Linked DNA regions of Aromatoleum petrolei. The protein of the gene in region 1 interacts with the protein of each later gene in a pairwise test. Links are inferred from orthologs where the notes say so. Each region holds a gene or a part of one and is shown on either strand. Other genes may lie near its edges.

Region 1 (8,457 bases):
CCCCTGGGGCTGCTGGATGTCACCCCGGCTCGAGCGACACGCCGGTAGTGGTGTATCTGGACGCGCGGTCGAGGGGGGCGGTCAGCTGCCGCACGATGCGCGATAACGGCATATTTAGCCCTCTTGTTCGCGGCTTGGCAACACGTGCGCGCAGGCGGAAGGGGTTGCCGGCCCGCCGCGGATCCCCCTCTGGAGGAGCCCGGCAGGTGTACGTGCTCAGGCGTCGGCCTGCAGCTCCTTAGGCAGCGGGAAGGTGACTCGCTCGGGAACGCCTTCGAGAGTGCGCACCGAGCCGCCGCCAAGGGCCTTGAGGCGTTCAATGACGGCGTCGACCAGCACCTCCGGGGCGGAGGCTCCGGCCGTCACGCCGATGCGGTTCCGTCCCGCAATCCACGCCGGGTCGATGCCTTCGGCGTTGTCGATCAGATAGGCGGGCACACCGAGCAACTCGGCGACTTCGCGCAGGCGGTTGGAGTTGGAGCTGTTGCGCGAGCCGACGACGAAGACGATGTCGACGCGCGGGGCCATGAACTTGACCGCGTCCTGCCGGTTCTGTGTCGCGTAGCAGATGTCGTCCTTCTTCGGGCCGACGATCGCCGGGAAGCGTTCGCGCAGCGCAGCGACGAGGGTCGCCGCGTCATCCACCGACAGGGTGGTCTGCGTCACGTAGGCGAGCTTGTCGGGGTCGGCGACCTGCAGCGTTGCGACGTCCTCGACCTTTTCGACGAGATGGATGCCGTCCTTCACCTGTCCCATCGTGCCTTCGACTTCGGGGTGGCCCTTGTGCCCGATCATGACGAGCTCGCGGCCCTGTTCGCGCATGCGTGCGACCTCGATATGCACCTTGGTGACGAGCGGGCAGGTGGCGTCGAACACGCGCAGGCCGCGCTTCTCGGCCTCCGCTCGCACCGCCTGGGGCACGCCGTGGGCGCTGAAGATGACGGTGCTGCCGGCGGGAACCTCGTCGAGCTCCTCGACGAACACCGCGCCCTTGGCGCGCAGGTCGTCGACGACGAACTTGTTATGCACGACTTCGTGGCGCACGTAGATCGGTGCGCCGAAGCGCGCCAGTGCGCGTTCGACGATCTCGATCGCCCGTTCCACCCCGGCGCAGAAGCCGCGCGGATTGGCGAGCAGGATTTCGGAATCGTTCATCTTGACCTCTGTGTGGGTTGGGGCCGGCCGCCTGCGGCGTCAGAGGACACCGATGACTTCGACCTCGAAGCGGATCGTCTTGCCGGCGAGCGGGTGGTTGAAGTCGACGATTGCGCGGACGTCGTCGATTTCACGCACGAGGCCGGAGTAGCGGGTGCCATCGGGTGCGCCGAATTCCATGATCGTCATCGGTTCGATTTCCTCTTCCGGCATGTGTTCGCGCTTCACGTGCTCGACGAGGTCCGGGTTGTAGGGGCCGAAAGCCTGTTCCGGCGCCAGCGTGAACTGCTGGTGGGTGCCCACCTCCAGGCCTTCGAGCACGCGCTCGAGACTCGGGAGGAGGTCGCCGCATCCGAGCTGCAGGGTCGCAGGCGTGCCCTCGAAAGTGCTGATCAGCGGCTGGCCGTTTTCGAGGGCGATGCGGTAGTGCAGCGTTACGAGGCTGTTCGGTTGGACGGTCTGCGTCACGAGGGGTTCTCCGGATTGGTGTTGCTGGTGGTGCGCGGGGCGCGGAACTGCGCCCACAGCATCAGGGCGACCCCGACGGTGATCGCCGAGTCAGCCAGGTTGAAGGCCGGCCAGCCGTAGCGACCGACGTGGAAGTAGAGGAAGTCGACGACGGCGCCGTGAACCAGGCGGTCGATGACGTTGCCCAGTGCGCCGCCGATCAGCAGGCTGAAGGCCAGCGGCAGCAGGGTCTCGCGATGGTGATGGCGCAGCAGTGCAAGGAGCCAGCCGCTGACGCCGAGCGCGAGGATGACGAAGAACCAGCGCTGCCATCCGGAATGGTCGGCCAGGAAGCTGAACGCGGCGCCCGGGTTGAACACCAGCACGAGTTGGAAGAAACCCGTGACCGGAATGGCCTCGCCGAAGTCGAGCTGCGACAGCACGAGCCATTTCGTCAACTGGTCGAGGACGATCACCAGCGCCGCGAGTTCCAGCCAGCCGAAGAAGCGGCGCGTCAGCGCGGGGGCGCTGCCGGTCGCCTGCGGGGCCGCGGCGGAATCACGCATGGACGCGCGTTTCCCCGGCGCCGAAGAGGTTGTCGTGGCAGCGGCCGCACAGTTCGGGGTGCTCGGCGTGGCTGCCGACGTCGGTACGGAAGTGCCAGCAACGGCCGCACTTGGCGTGTCCGGACGCGCTCGCGTCGATCCCTTCGGCGGCCTCGTCGGCGGCGCGCACGAGTTCGGCGCGCGAGGTGATCAGCACGAAGCGCAGATCCTCGTCCAGGCTTGCCAGCGCATCGTGTTTCGTGCCGCTCGCGCGTACGACGACCTCGGCCTGCAGCGAAGCGCCGATCCGGCCTTCCGTGCGCAGGCCCTCGAGAACCTTCTGCACCTTGGCGCGTTCCTCGCGGATCAGCGTCCAGCGCGCAACGAGCGCTTCGGTGTCGCCGAGCGCGGGCAGTTCGTGCCAGGTGTGAAGCATCACGCTGTCTTCCTTGTCCTGGCCGATCAGCGACCAGATCTCTTCAGCAGTGAAGGACAGGATGGGCGCCATCATGCGGATAAGGGCCTGAGTGATGTGCCACAGGGCGGTCTGCGCGGCGCGGCGTGCGCGCGAGTCCGCCTTGGTCGTGTACAGGCGGTCCTTGAGGATGTCGAGGTAGAACGCGCCGAGGTCTTCGGCAGCGAAGTTCTGCAGCGCCTGGACGATCTTGTGGAACTCGTAGCGCGCGTAGTCGGCGGTGACCTGTTCCTGCAGGCGCTGCGTCAGCGCGAGCGCGTAGTGGTCGATGTCGAGCCACTCGGCGACCGGCACGGCGTCCTTGGCGATGTCGAAGTCGGCGGTGTTGGCGAGCAGGAAGCGCAGGGTGTTGCGCAGGCGGCGATAGACTTCGACGACGCGGTCGAGGATCTCCTTGGAGATCGTCAGCTCGCCCGAGTAGTCGGTGGCGGCGACCCACAGGCGCAGGATCTCGGCTCCGAGCTTGTCGGAGACTTCTTGCGGGGCGACGACGTTGCCTTTCGATTTGGACATTTTCTTGCCCTGGCCGTCGACCACGAATCCGTGGGTCAGCAGGCCGTCGTAAGGGGCGCGGCCGTCCAGTGCGCAGCCGGTGAGCAGCGAGGAATGGAACCAGCCGCGGTGCTGGTCGGAGCCCTCGAGGTAGAGGTCCGCTGGCCAACGGCTGACGTCGGTGTGCGAACCGCGCAGTACCGTCCAGTGGGTGGTGCCGGAATCGAACCAGACGTCGAGGGTGTCGCGCATTTTGTCGTATTGCGCGGCCTCTGCACCGAGGAGTTCGCCGGGTTCGAGCTTGAACCAGGCGTCGATCCCTTCCTTTTCGACCCGTTTGGCGACCTCTTCGACCAGTTCGAGGCTGTTCGGATGCGGTTCGCCGGTTTCCTTGTCGAGGAACAGCGGGATCGGCACGCCCCAGTTGCGCTGGCGCGACACGCACCAGTCGGGACGGTTGGCGATCATCGAGTGCAGGCGTGCCTTGCCCCAGGACGGGAAGAACTGGGTGTCGTCGATGGCCTTGAGCGCGAGTTCGCGCAGCGTCGGGGCGCCCGGTTCGATCGCCTCGCGGCCGGGCACGCGGTCCATGCCGACGAACCATTGGGTGGTGGCGCGGTAGATGACCGGCGTCTTGTGGCGCCAGCAATGCATGTAGCTGTGCGTGAGATTGCCCGAAGCGAAGAGGCTGCCGACCTCGGCGAGCTTCTCGACGATTTTCGGGTTGGCGTCCCATACCGACAGACCGCCGAAGAAGGGCAGGCTCTCGTGGAACACGCCGTCGCCCTGCACCGGATTGAGGATCTCGTCATTGCGCATGCCGTAGCGCATGCACGACTGGAAGTCGTCCAGGCCGTAGGCGGGCGCGCTATGCACGATGCCGGTGCCGGCGTCGGCCGCGACGTAGTCGCCGAGGAAGATCGGCGAGACACGGTCGTAGAAGGGGTGGCGGAACTGGATGCGGTCGAGCGCGACGCCGCGGGCGGCGGCGAGCACGCGGCCTTCGAGCTGGTAGCGTTCGAGGGCCGATGCACGAAGTTCGGCGGCGAGGATCACGAGGCCCTTGGGCGTCTCGATCAGCTCGTACATGAGCTCGGGATGGACGTTGAGCGCTTGGTTCGACGGGATCGTCCACGGGGTCGTGGTCCAGATCACGATGTACACCGGCTGCTCGGGCAGGGTGTCGAGCCCGAAGGCGCGGGCGAGCTTGGGGCGATCCGCGTCGGTGAGCAGGAAGCCGACGTCGATCGCGGGCGACTTCTTGTCCTGGTATTCGACCTCGGCTTCGGCGAGCGCCGAGCCGCAGTCGAAGCACCAGTTAACCGGCTTCAGTCCCTTGAACAGGAAGCCCTTGCGGTACATCTCGCCGAGCGCGCGGATCTCGTCGGCTTCATTCGAGAATTGCATCGTGCGGTAGGGATTGTCCCAGTCGCCGAGCACGCCCAGACGGATGAAGTCCTTCTTCTGTCGTTCGATCTGTTCGCCGGCGTAGTCGCGGCACAGCTCGCGCGCGCGGTCGGCGGGCAGGTGCTTGCCGTGCTGCTTCTCGATCTGGTGCTCGATCGGCAGGCCGTGACAGTCCCAGCCCGGCACATAGGGGGCGTCGAAGCCGGCCATGGTCTTCGAGCGGACGATGATGTCCTTGAGGATCTTGTTCACCGCGTGGCCGATGTGGATGTCGCCGTTCGCGTACGGGGGGCCGTCGTGCAGGATGAACTTCGGACGGCCGGCCGAGGCCTTGCGGATCTTCTGGTAGAGCTTCTTCTGTTGCCAGGCGGCGATCCAGCCCGGCTCCCGCTTGGCGAGGTCGCCGCGCATCGGGAAGAGAGTGTCGGGCAGGTTGAGCGTCTTGCGGTAGTCAGCCATGGTGGGTTCGGGCCTCGAAGGCAATCAGGGGCAATTGGTGGGGCAGACAGGATTTTCGGCAAACCAGGCGCGGGCGTCGGCCGCGTCCTTGGCGATCTGGGCCTTGAGAGCGTCGAGCGAAGCGAACTTCGTTTCGTCGCGCAGTTTTTTCATGAAGTGCACACGCAGGTGGGCGTCATAGCAGTCGCGCATCCAGTCGAAGAGGTGAACTTCGAGCGTGGGCTTGCCGGCGCTGGTCACGGACGGTCGCACGCCGATATTGGCGACGCCGGCAACCGGGCTTTCGCCGAGGCCTTCGACGCTCACCGCGAACACGCCCGCAAGCGCGGGACGGCGATGCTTCATCTGGATGTTGGCGGTCGGGAATCCGAGCTGGCGGCCGATCTGGTCGCCGCGGATGACGCGTCCGGCGATGCTGTAGGGGCGACCGAGCAGGCGTGCGGCGTGGGCGAGATCGCCGTCGGCGAGCGCCTCGCGCACGGCGGAGCTGGAGGCGCGTTCGCCCGCGACGTCCAGCGTGGGCATCGCCTCTACGACGAAACCCTGTTGCGCGCCGCGTTGCTTGAGCAGCCCGAAGTCGCCGTGCCGGCGTGCGCCGAAGCGGAAGTCGTCGCCGATGATGAGGTGGCGCACGCCGAGGCCGCGCACGAGAATGTCATTGATGAACTGGTCGGCCGTCACGGCGGCAAAGCGGGAATCGAAACGGCAGACGTGGACGCGGTCGACGCCGGCGGCGGCGAGTAGCAGCAGTTTTTCACGCAGCGATGCGAGGCGGGCGGGGGCGTCATCTGGCGAGAAGTATTCGCGCGGATGCGGCTCGAACGTCATCACCACCGCCGGCAGCGACATTGCGCGCGCGGTGTTCATGAGCATCTGGAGCAGCGCCTGATGGCCGCGATGCACGCCGTCGAAATTGCCGATGGTGAGCACCGAGGGGTGTGCGGCGTGCCCGGGAATCCCGCGAAAAACCTGCATAACCGCCTGAAAAAAGCCGTAATTATAACGGCAACGCGCTCGCTCTGGGGCGGGCGCTGAAGGTGTTTGCGGGAACGCCACGAGCGGGAAGCGGCCGTCCGTGCCGGCGTCGCGGCGATCAGTCGAGGCGTGCGACCTTGGTGCGGCCGAGCGGCGGATTCTCTCGGAAATAGGCGCGCAGGCCGCGCAGGATCGCGTTCGCCATCTTGTCCTGGTAGGCCTCGTCGTTGAGCCGCTGTTCTTCCTCGGGATTGCTGATGAACGCCGTTTCCACGAGGATGGACGGGATGTCCGGGGCCTTCAGCACGGCGAAGCCGGCCTGCTCGACGTGGGTCTTGTGCAACTTGTTGATGTCGCCCAGTTCGCTGAGCACGGCCTTGCCGAGTTTGAGGCTGTCGTTGATCGTGGCGGTCTGCGACAGGTCGAGCAGGGTGCGCGCGAGGTGGCCGTCCTGCCTGGCGAGGTTCACGCCGCCGATGAGGTCGGCGTCGTTTTCCTTCTGCGCGAGCCAGCGTGCGGCCGAACTCGATGCGCCGCTTTCCGACAGGACGAAGACGGAGCTGCCGCGCGCGTCGGGGCGCACGAAGGCGTCGGCGTGGATCGACACGAAGAGGTCGGACTGCACGCGCCGGGCGCGCGTGACGCGCTGGCCCAGCGGTACGAAGTAGTCGCCGTCGCGCGTGAGCACTGCGCGCATGTTCGGCTCGGCGTCGATCTTCTGTTTCAGGCGGCGCGCGATCGATAGCGTGACGTTCTTCTCGTAGCTGCCGCGTGCGCCGACCGCGCCCGGGTCTTCGCCACCGTGGCCGGGGTCGAGCACGATGGTGACGAGACGGTTGGCGGCCGGGCGTGCGGAACGTCGCGAGCCCGAAACCTGTTCAGCGCTGTCGGGGCGGGCGATCTGTGCCGGTGCATCCGCAGCCGTCTGTGCGTCGCCCGTTTGTCCCACCGCGGCATCCATGGGGGAGGACTTCTCGATCAGCGCCAACAGGGGATCGACCGGTGTGGTGGGGTACAGGTCCAGCACCAGGCGGTGGCCGTAGTTGCCGACCGGCGCGAGGGTAAACACCTGTGGGTTGATCTCGCTCTTCAGTTCGACGACGAGGCGAACCACGCCGGGCCGGTTGCGGCCGGCGCGGATCAGCCTGATGTAGGGGTCGGACTCGAGGACCTTGGACGGCAGCGACTGCAGCACGCTGTCGAACTCGACCCCTTCGAGGTCGACCACGAGGCGGTGCGGATCGGTGACGAGCAGGTGGGTGAACTTGAGCTGCGAGTTGCCTTCGATCGTGATGCGGGTGTATTCCGCCGCGGGCCACACGCGCACCGCGAGGAGGCTGGTCGCGGCCATGCCGACCGGGCTGACGAGCAGCGCGAGCGTGGCGCCGGCGAATTTCAGCAGGTCGCGCCGCGTCAAGCCGGGTGCGGTAGTCATGTCGGCTTCCGGTTCAGCTCCGAATCCAGTTTGCGTATGCATGTCCGTCCTGCCTCCGTCAGTGCCAGCGCTTCAAGGCGCCGGCCCGGGCCGGAGACGGTGAGGCGGATCTCGAGGTCCGGCGCAGCAATATAAGGCGCCGCCTTGTCCGGCCATTCCACCAGACATACCCCGTTTCCGTCGAAATATTCGTCCAGCCCTGCTTCCAGATATTCTTCTGGGACTGCGAAGCGATAAAAATCAAAGTGATATAAGTTTAATCTAGAAACAAGATAAGGTTCAATCAAGGTGTAGGTCGGACTTTTCACCTTTCCGTCGTGACCGAGGGCACGCAGCGCCCCGCGCACGAGGGTCGTCTTGCCGGCGCCGAGGTCGCCGCGCAGGTAGATGACGAGGCCCGCGCACAAGGCTGTCGCAAGGGCTGCACCCGCGGCTGCGGTGTCGGATTCGTCGTCGAGGTGAGCCGAAAGCGGGCTGCTATCATCTGCCCGGTGATGAACGTGAATCATGATGAAATCCCTGCGGATGTCGCTCCCGACGCGTCCCTGAACGCGCTCGTCGGGCGGATGAAGATGTGGGCCGCCGAGCTCGGCTTCGCCGATCTCGCCGTGTCCGGCGTGGATCTGTCGTCGGCCGAGCCGGGGCTCGAAGCCTGGCTGGCGGACGGTTTTCACGCAGACATGGATTATATGGCGCGGCACGGCATGATGCGGGCGCGTCCGGCGGAGCTGGTGCCGGGCACGCTGCGGGTCGTGAGCGTGCGCATGAACTACTGGCCGCGGGCGGCCGACGCGCACGCCGCGCTGGAGGATCCGCATCGAGCCTATGTGTCGCGCTATGCCTTGGGCCGGGATTACCACAAGCTGATGCGCAATCGCCTGCAGAAGCTCGCGGAGCGTATCGCCGCCGAGGCGCCGCACGGTTTCCGGGTGTTCGTGGATTCGGCGCCCGTGCTCGAGGTCGAGCTCGCGGGCCGATCAGGGCTAGGCTGGCGCGGCAAGCACACGCTGCTGCTGAATCGGCGCGCCGGCTCGTACTTCTTCCTCGGTGAGATCTTCACCGACCTG
Region 2 (5,258 bases), 3.4 Mb from region 1 along the record:
GAAGGTCAGTGGCCGGGCTTCGGCCGGCGTCGCCTGAAGGGTAATTGTTTGCCGGCTCAACTGGTGGCGAGTTCCGCCCGCCGCGGCATGTCCGCGCCCCGGCGCGAGCAGGTGATCGCTGCGGCCCGGGCGGCGAAGGTGAGGAGGCGGGCGAGCTCGTGAGCGTCCATCGCCGTGAGCGCATCCGGGTTCAAGCGGCCAGTCTCGGCGAGGTACGTCAGCATCGACGACTGGAAAGTGTCGCCGGCGCCCACCGTATCCACGGTCGTGATGCGCGGGGCCGCCACGTTGGCGCGACCGTTGGCGTTCCACGCGCTCGCGCCGTCCGCGCCGCGCGTTACCACGACGAGCCTCGCGCCGGCCGCGAGCCAGCGCCGCGCGAGCGCCGCCTCGTCGGTTTCACCGTAGAGCAGGCGCACGTCCTCGTCGCTGATCTTCACCAGATGCGCGAGGCCCGCCAGCGTGTCGGCGCGCTCGCGCCAGCGTTCGAGCGACGGCTCGACGTTGAGCCGCACGTTCGGGTCGTAGGCGACGAGGCGGCGGTCGCGCTCCCGCCGCACGAGGGTTTCGAGCGCGCTCGCGACCGGTTCGACGACGGTCGCGTACGAGCCGAGATGGATTGCCGCGACCTCGGGGGCGAGCTCGGGGAGCTGCGCCGCCGAGAGCAGCCGGTCGGCCGCGCCGTTGCCGTAGAACGCATAGTGCGGCACGCCCGCCGCGTCGAGTTCGATCATGCCGAGCGTGGTCGGCGCGTCGAAACGCGGGCAGGGGCGGGTGTCCACCCCTTCGCGTGTCAGGACCCGCGCGAGGCGGTCGCCGAGCATGTCCTTCGCCAGCCCGCTGAGGAAGGCCACCGGCTGGCCGAGCCGCGCCAGCCCGATGGCGACGTTGAAGGGCGAGCCGCCGGGGCGCGCGTCGAGATGCAGGGCGTTGTCGGTCTCGCTACCGATGAAGACGTCGAACAGGGCTTCGCCGCAGACCAGGAACATGATGGAGAACCGTCTCGTTGGGGTTTGTGGGGTGAAGAGGGGCGTCAGCGCGGCGACGACCAGCCCTTGTAGCTGCCGATGGTGTCGCGCGTGACCAGCGTCGAGGGGATCAGCACCATCGGGCTCGCCGGCTTCTTGCCGTTGAGGATGTCGTTGCCGATCACCACCGCCTGCTGCGCCATCAACCACGGATCCTGGCTCGCCGAGGCCTCGACCTGGGTGTCGTTCTTCAGCGCCGTCTCGATGTCCGGTGCGCCGTCGACCGAGGTGATCACGATGCCCTTGCGCTTCAGTTGGCGCGCGGCGAGATCGGTGCCGATGGCCTGCGGGTCGTTGATCGTGAACACGGCGTCGAGCTTCTGGAAGCGCGTCAGGTGGCCGAGCATGACGTTCATGCCGCCCTCGCGCGAGCCCTTGCCGTCCTGGTCGTCGGAGAGCACCTTGATGCCCGATGCGGCGCCGAGCACTTCCTTGCAGCCCTTCACGCGGTCGACCACGGCGGACACCTGCGGCCCGTTCTGGATCACGACGTTGCCCTTGCCGCCGAGCTTCTTCACGATGTGTTCGCACGCGAGGCGCCCGGCCTGCACGTTGTCGGTCTGCACCGTCGCGTCGGCGCCGGCGGCGGCGACGTCCACCGCGACGACGGTGATGCCGGCCTTCTGCGCCTTCTTCACCGCGGGCTCGATCGCCTTCGCGTCGGCGGCGTTGAGCAGGATCAGATCCACGCCGGCCGAGATGAAGTTGTCGATCTGCGTGAACTGCTTGTTCAGGTCGTAGTCGGCCGACGCGGTGATGACTTTCGCGTTCGGGTACATCTCCTTCACCTTCGCCTCGGCGCCCTTGGCGATTGTCACGAAGAAGGGGTTTCCGAGCGAGCCGACGGTGACGCCGACCGACTTGATCTCGCGCGCCTGGGCGATGCCGGCGGCGCAGGCCAGCGCGACGCCGGCGACGAGTGCTTTGCGAACGAACATTTGGGTGTCTCCTGATACCGGTCTTGTTCTGGCCGCGGCCCGGGACCGGAATCCGGGCCGCAGCGTGATGGGAATACGGGGAAGGGGTGTGCGGCGTTCAGGTCCGCGCGCCGCTCTGGCGGTAGCGGTCCAGCGCCACGGCGCCGATGATCACGAGGCCCTTGATGATGTATTGCCAGATGTCCGACACGCCCAGCAGCACGAGGCCGTTGGTCAGCACCGCGATGATCAGCGCGCCGATCAGGGTGCCGACGATCGAGCCGACGCCGCCGACGAAGCTCGTGCCGCCGAGGATCACCGCCGCGATCGCATCGAGCTCGTAGGACTGGCCGAGTTGCAGGCCGTTGGCGGCGAGGAGACGCGCCGAGGTCATCACCGCGCCGAGGCCGGCGAGCAGGCCCGACATCGCATAGACGAAGAGCAGCACCTTCCACACCTTGATGCCCGACAGGCGCGCCGCTTCCGGGTTGCTGCCGACCGAGTAGATGTGCAGGCCCAGCACTGTGCGGCGCAGGATGAACCACGAGCCGACGATCACCGCAACGGCGATCCACACCAGCCAGGGCACGCCCAGCAGGTTGTCGTTGCCGATGAAGGCGAAGGGCAGGTCGGGGTTGAACACGGTCTGGTCGTCGCCGAGCAAACGGGCGATGCCGCGCACCGCGGTGAGCGCACCGAGCGTGACGATGAAGGGCGGCAGCTTCGCGAAGGCGACGAGACCGCCGTTGATGAGCCCGAACACGAGCCCCACGAGCAGGCCCGCCGCGACGCCGAGCAGGCCGCCGCCGGGCAAGGTGGACGCCATCACCGACACCACGGCGGCCGCTGCGAGGATGGCGCCCACCGACAGGTCGATGCCGGCGGTGAGGATCACGAAGGTCATGCCCGCCGCCAGCACGATGTTGATCGACGCCTGCTGCGCGACGATCGACAGGTTCTGCGTCGTGAGGAAGCCTTCCGCGAGGATGCCGAAGCCCGCGGCCAGCAGGATTAGCACCGGCAGCATGCCGACGGCGCGCATCACGGCCTGGAAGCGCTCGCGCGGGGTCGCCTGCACGGGCGCGCGCGGCGAACCGGCGAGGCTGTTGGGGGCAGTGGTGGCGGTGGCCGGGGTGTTGCTCATTGTCTTCTCCATGATGTGTCGCTCCTGCTCTTGTGCGCGGGGCCGCTCAGGCGGCCTGCGGCAGGGTCTGTGGGGTGGCGCCGGTGGCCAGTTCGATGATGGCTTCCTGCGTGATCGGTGCGCCCGAGTAGCCGCCGAGTTCGCCGACCACTTCGCCTTCGCGCATCACCAGCACGCGGTCGGCAGTGCCGACGACCTCGGGCAGCTCGCTCGAAATCACGATCACGCCGACGCCGCGGTTCGCGAGGTCGTTGATGATCCGGTAGATCTCCGACTTCGCCCCGATGTCGACGCCGCGGGTCGGTTCGTCGAGGATCAGCACGCGCGGCTTGATCTCCAGCAGGCGCGACAACAGCACCTTCTGCTGGTTGCCGCCGGACAGCGCGCCGACATTCACACGCGAGTTCGGCACGCGGATCGCGAGGTCGCGGATCGCCGCCTTCGCCCGCTCGCGCGCCTTCGCAAGGTTCAGCACACCGCCGGTACGGGCGTCGTCGGAGCACGCGCACACGTTGATGTTGTCGCGCACGCTCATGTCGAGGAAGAGGCCGCGGCCCTTGCGATCCTCGGTCAGATACACGACGCCCGCGCGGATCGCGTCGAGCGGCGTCTTCAGCCGCACCGGCACGCCGTCGACGACCAGCTCGCCGCTGCTGCGCTCGTCCGCGCCGAAGATCAGGCGCGCCAGCTCCGTGCGCCCCGCGCCGACGAGGCCGGCGATGCCCAGCACCTCGCCCGCGTGCAGGTCGAAGCTGCAGCCGCGCACGCGCTTGCCGTCGCGCATGTCGCGCACCGCCATCACCACGGCGCCCGGCTCGTAGGGCTTGTGGTCCTTCTTGTAGAAGCCGGAGAGGTCGCGTCCGACCATCATCTGCACCAGCGCCTCGGCCGAGAGCGCGTCGCGGTCCAGCGTGCCGACGTAGCTGCCGTCGCGCAGCACCGACACGCGGTCGGAGAGCTCGTAGATCTCGGCCATGCGATGGCTCACGTACACGATCGCGAGCCCGTCCGCGCGCAGCTGGCGGATCAGCTCGAAGAGGCGGTCCGTCTCGCGCGACGACAGCGGCGTCGTCGGCTCGTCCATCACCAGGATGCGCGCGTCGGCGTGGATCGCGCGGGCGATCTCGACGAGCTGGCGCTCCGCGATCGACAGGTCGCTCACCAGCGTGCGCGGCCCGAAGGAGGCGCCCAGCCGTTCGAGGATGCCGGCGCAGCCCGCTTCCATCGCGTGGCGGTTGATGCGCCCGGCGCTGCGCAGCTCACGTCCGAGGTAGATGTTCTCCGCCACCGTCAGGCTCGCGCACAGCGTGAGTTCCTGGTAGATCACCGCGACGCCGAGCGCCTTGGCCGACAGCGGCCCATCGATGACCACAGGTGTGCCGTCGATGCGGATCTCGCCGCCTTCGTCTGCGGTATAGGCGCCGGAAAGAATCTTCATCAGCGTCGACTTGCCCGCGCCGTTCTCGCCCATCAGCGAATGCACCTCGCCGGGGTAGAGCGTCAGCGACACGTCGCGCAGCGCGCGCACGCCGGGGAAGGTCTTGGAGATGCCGCGCATCTCGAGCACGGGGCGAGGAGCGTGGGTCACTGAGTGGGTCACTGAGGTATCAGTCGGCATCGCGCATATCCTCGATCGAACGCGTCACGCTGCCGAGGATCTCGGCGCGCGGGGAGAAGCTGAAGAACATCGGCAGGCTCGCAGCACCCACGGCACCGGCGTCCGAGCCGAAGGAGCCGCGCACCAGTTCGGGTGCCTCGCGCGCCTCGGGCGCGTTGTCGGCCAGGGCCTTGGCGAGGCGGCGCTGCAAGAGGTCGATCAGGCCGCCATCGACGTCCGCGTCGAACACCACCACCGGCACGTCGAGCATGCACAACGCCGCACGCACGGCCGGGGCGAGGGCGTCGATGCAGTCCTCGATCCATTCCTCCACGGCGGGGTGATGGGCGCGGATGTGGCGCTCGAGATCCGCGTGGCTCTCGACCGTCGCGCCGCAGTAGCGCAGATGGCGGCCCAACGCGTTGAGCGAGGCGCGCGACAGCAGCATGTCCCACTTGTGCGCGGGCGCCTGCGCCGAGGCGAGGCCGCTCGGCGGCACGGGCATGACCGCGATGTCGCCGGCGTTGCCGGTGACGCCACGCAGGCAGTCGCCATTGAGCGCGACGCCGCAG

What was found. The genes of interacting proteins can lie anywhere in the genome.
Region 2: the proteins of ileS (region 1) and ToN1_RS21340 interact in binary tests that used the Escherichia coli proteins (3 or more experiments, as listed by UniProt). The link is inferred for Aromatoleum petrolei from one-to-one orthologs.

Annotation. Positions count from the first base shown.
Region 1 is NZ_CP059560.1:1,221,095-1,229,551, reverse strand. Bases 1,961-5,315 are described here. They hold ileS (isoleucine--tRNA ligase), read right to left. Parts: upstream 4,981-5,315; coding sequence 2,161-4,980; downstream 1,961-2,160. Other genes in these bases: ToN1_RS05540 (bifunctional riboflavin kinase/FAD synthetase), read right to left, coding at 5,005-5,315; lspA (signal peptidase II), read right to left, coding at 1,961-2,168. In the rest of the region: ispH (4-hydroxy-3-methylbut-2-enyl diphosphate reductase), read right to left, coding at 217-1,155; ToN1_RS05555 (FKBP-type peptidyl-prolyl cis-trans isomerase), read right to left, coding at 1,195-1,623; more of lspA, read right to left, coding at 1,620-1,960; more of ToN1_RS05540, read right to left, coding at 5,316-5,955; ToN1_RS05535 (N-acetylmuramoyl-L-alanine amidase), read right to left, coding at 6,074-7,390; tRNA (adenosine(37)-N6)-threonylcarbamoyltransferase complex ATPase subunit type 1 TsaE, read right to left, coding at 7,387-7,899; tRNA epoxyqueuosine(34) reductase QueG, read left to right, coding at 7,885-8,457. UniProt on the Escherichia coli protein: Catalyzes the attachment of isoleucine to tRNA(Ile). As IleRS can inadvertently accommodate and process structurally similar amino acids such as valine, to avoid such errors it has two additional distinct tRNA(Ile)-dependent editing activities.
Region 2 is NZ_CP059560.1:4,649,242-4,654,499, forward strand. What follows is about bases 1-2,947. They hold ToN1_RS21340 (ABC transporter substrate-binding protein), read right to left. Parts: upstream 1,967-2,947; coding sequence 1,034-1,966; downstream 1-1,033. Other genes in these bases: ToN1_RS21335 (carbohydrate kinase family protein), read right to left, coding at 57-989; ToN1_RS21345 (ABC transporter permease subunit), read right to left, coding at 2,064-2,947. Outside these bases: more of ToN1_RS21345, read right to left, coding at 2,948-3,089; ToN1_RS21350 (sugar ABC transporter ATP-binding protein), read right to left, coding at 3,136-4,707; ToN1_RS21355 (ROK family transcriptional regulator), read right to left, coding at 4,697-5,258. UniProt on the Escherichia coli protein: Part of the ABC transporter complex RbsABC involved in ribose import. Binds ribose. Also serves as the primary chemoreceptor for chemotaxis.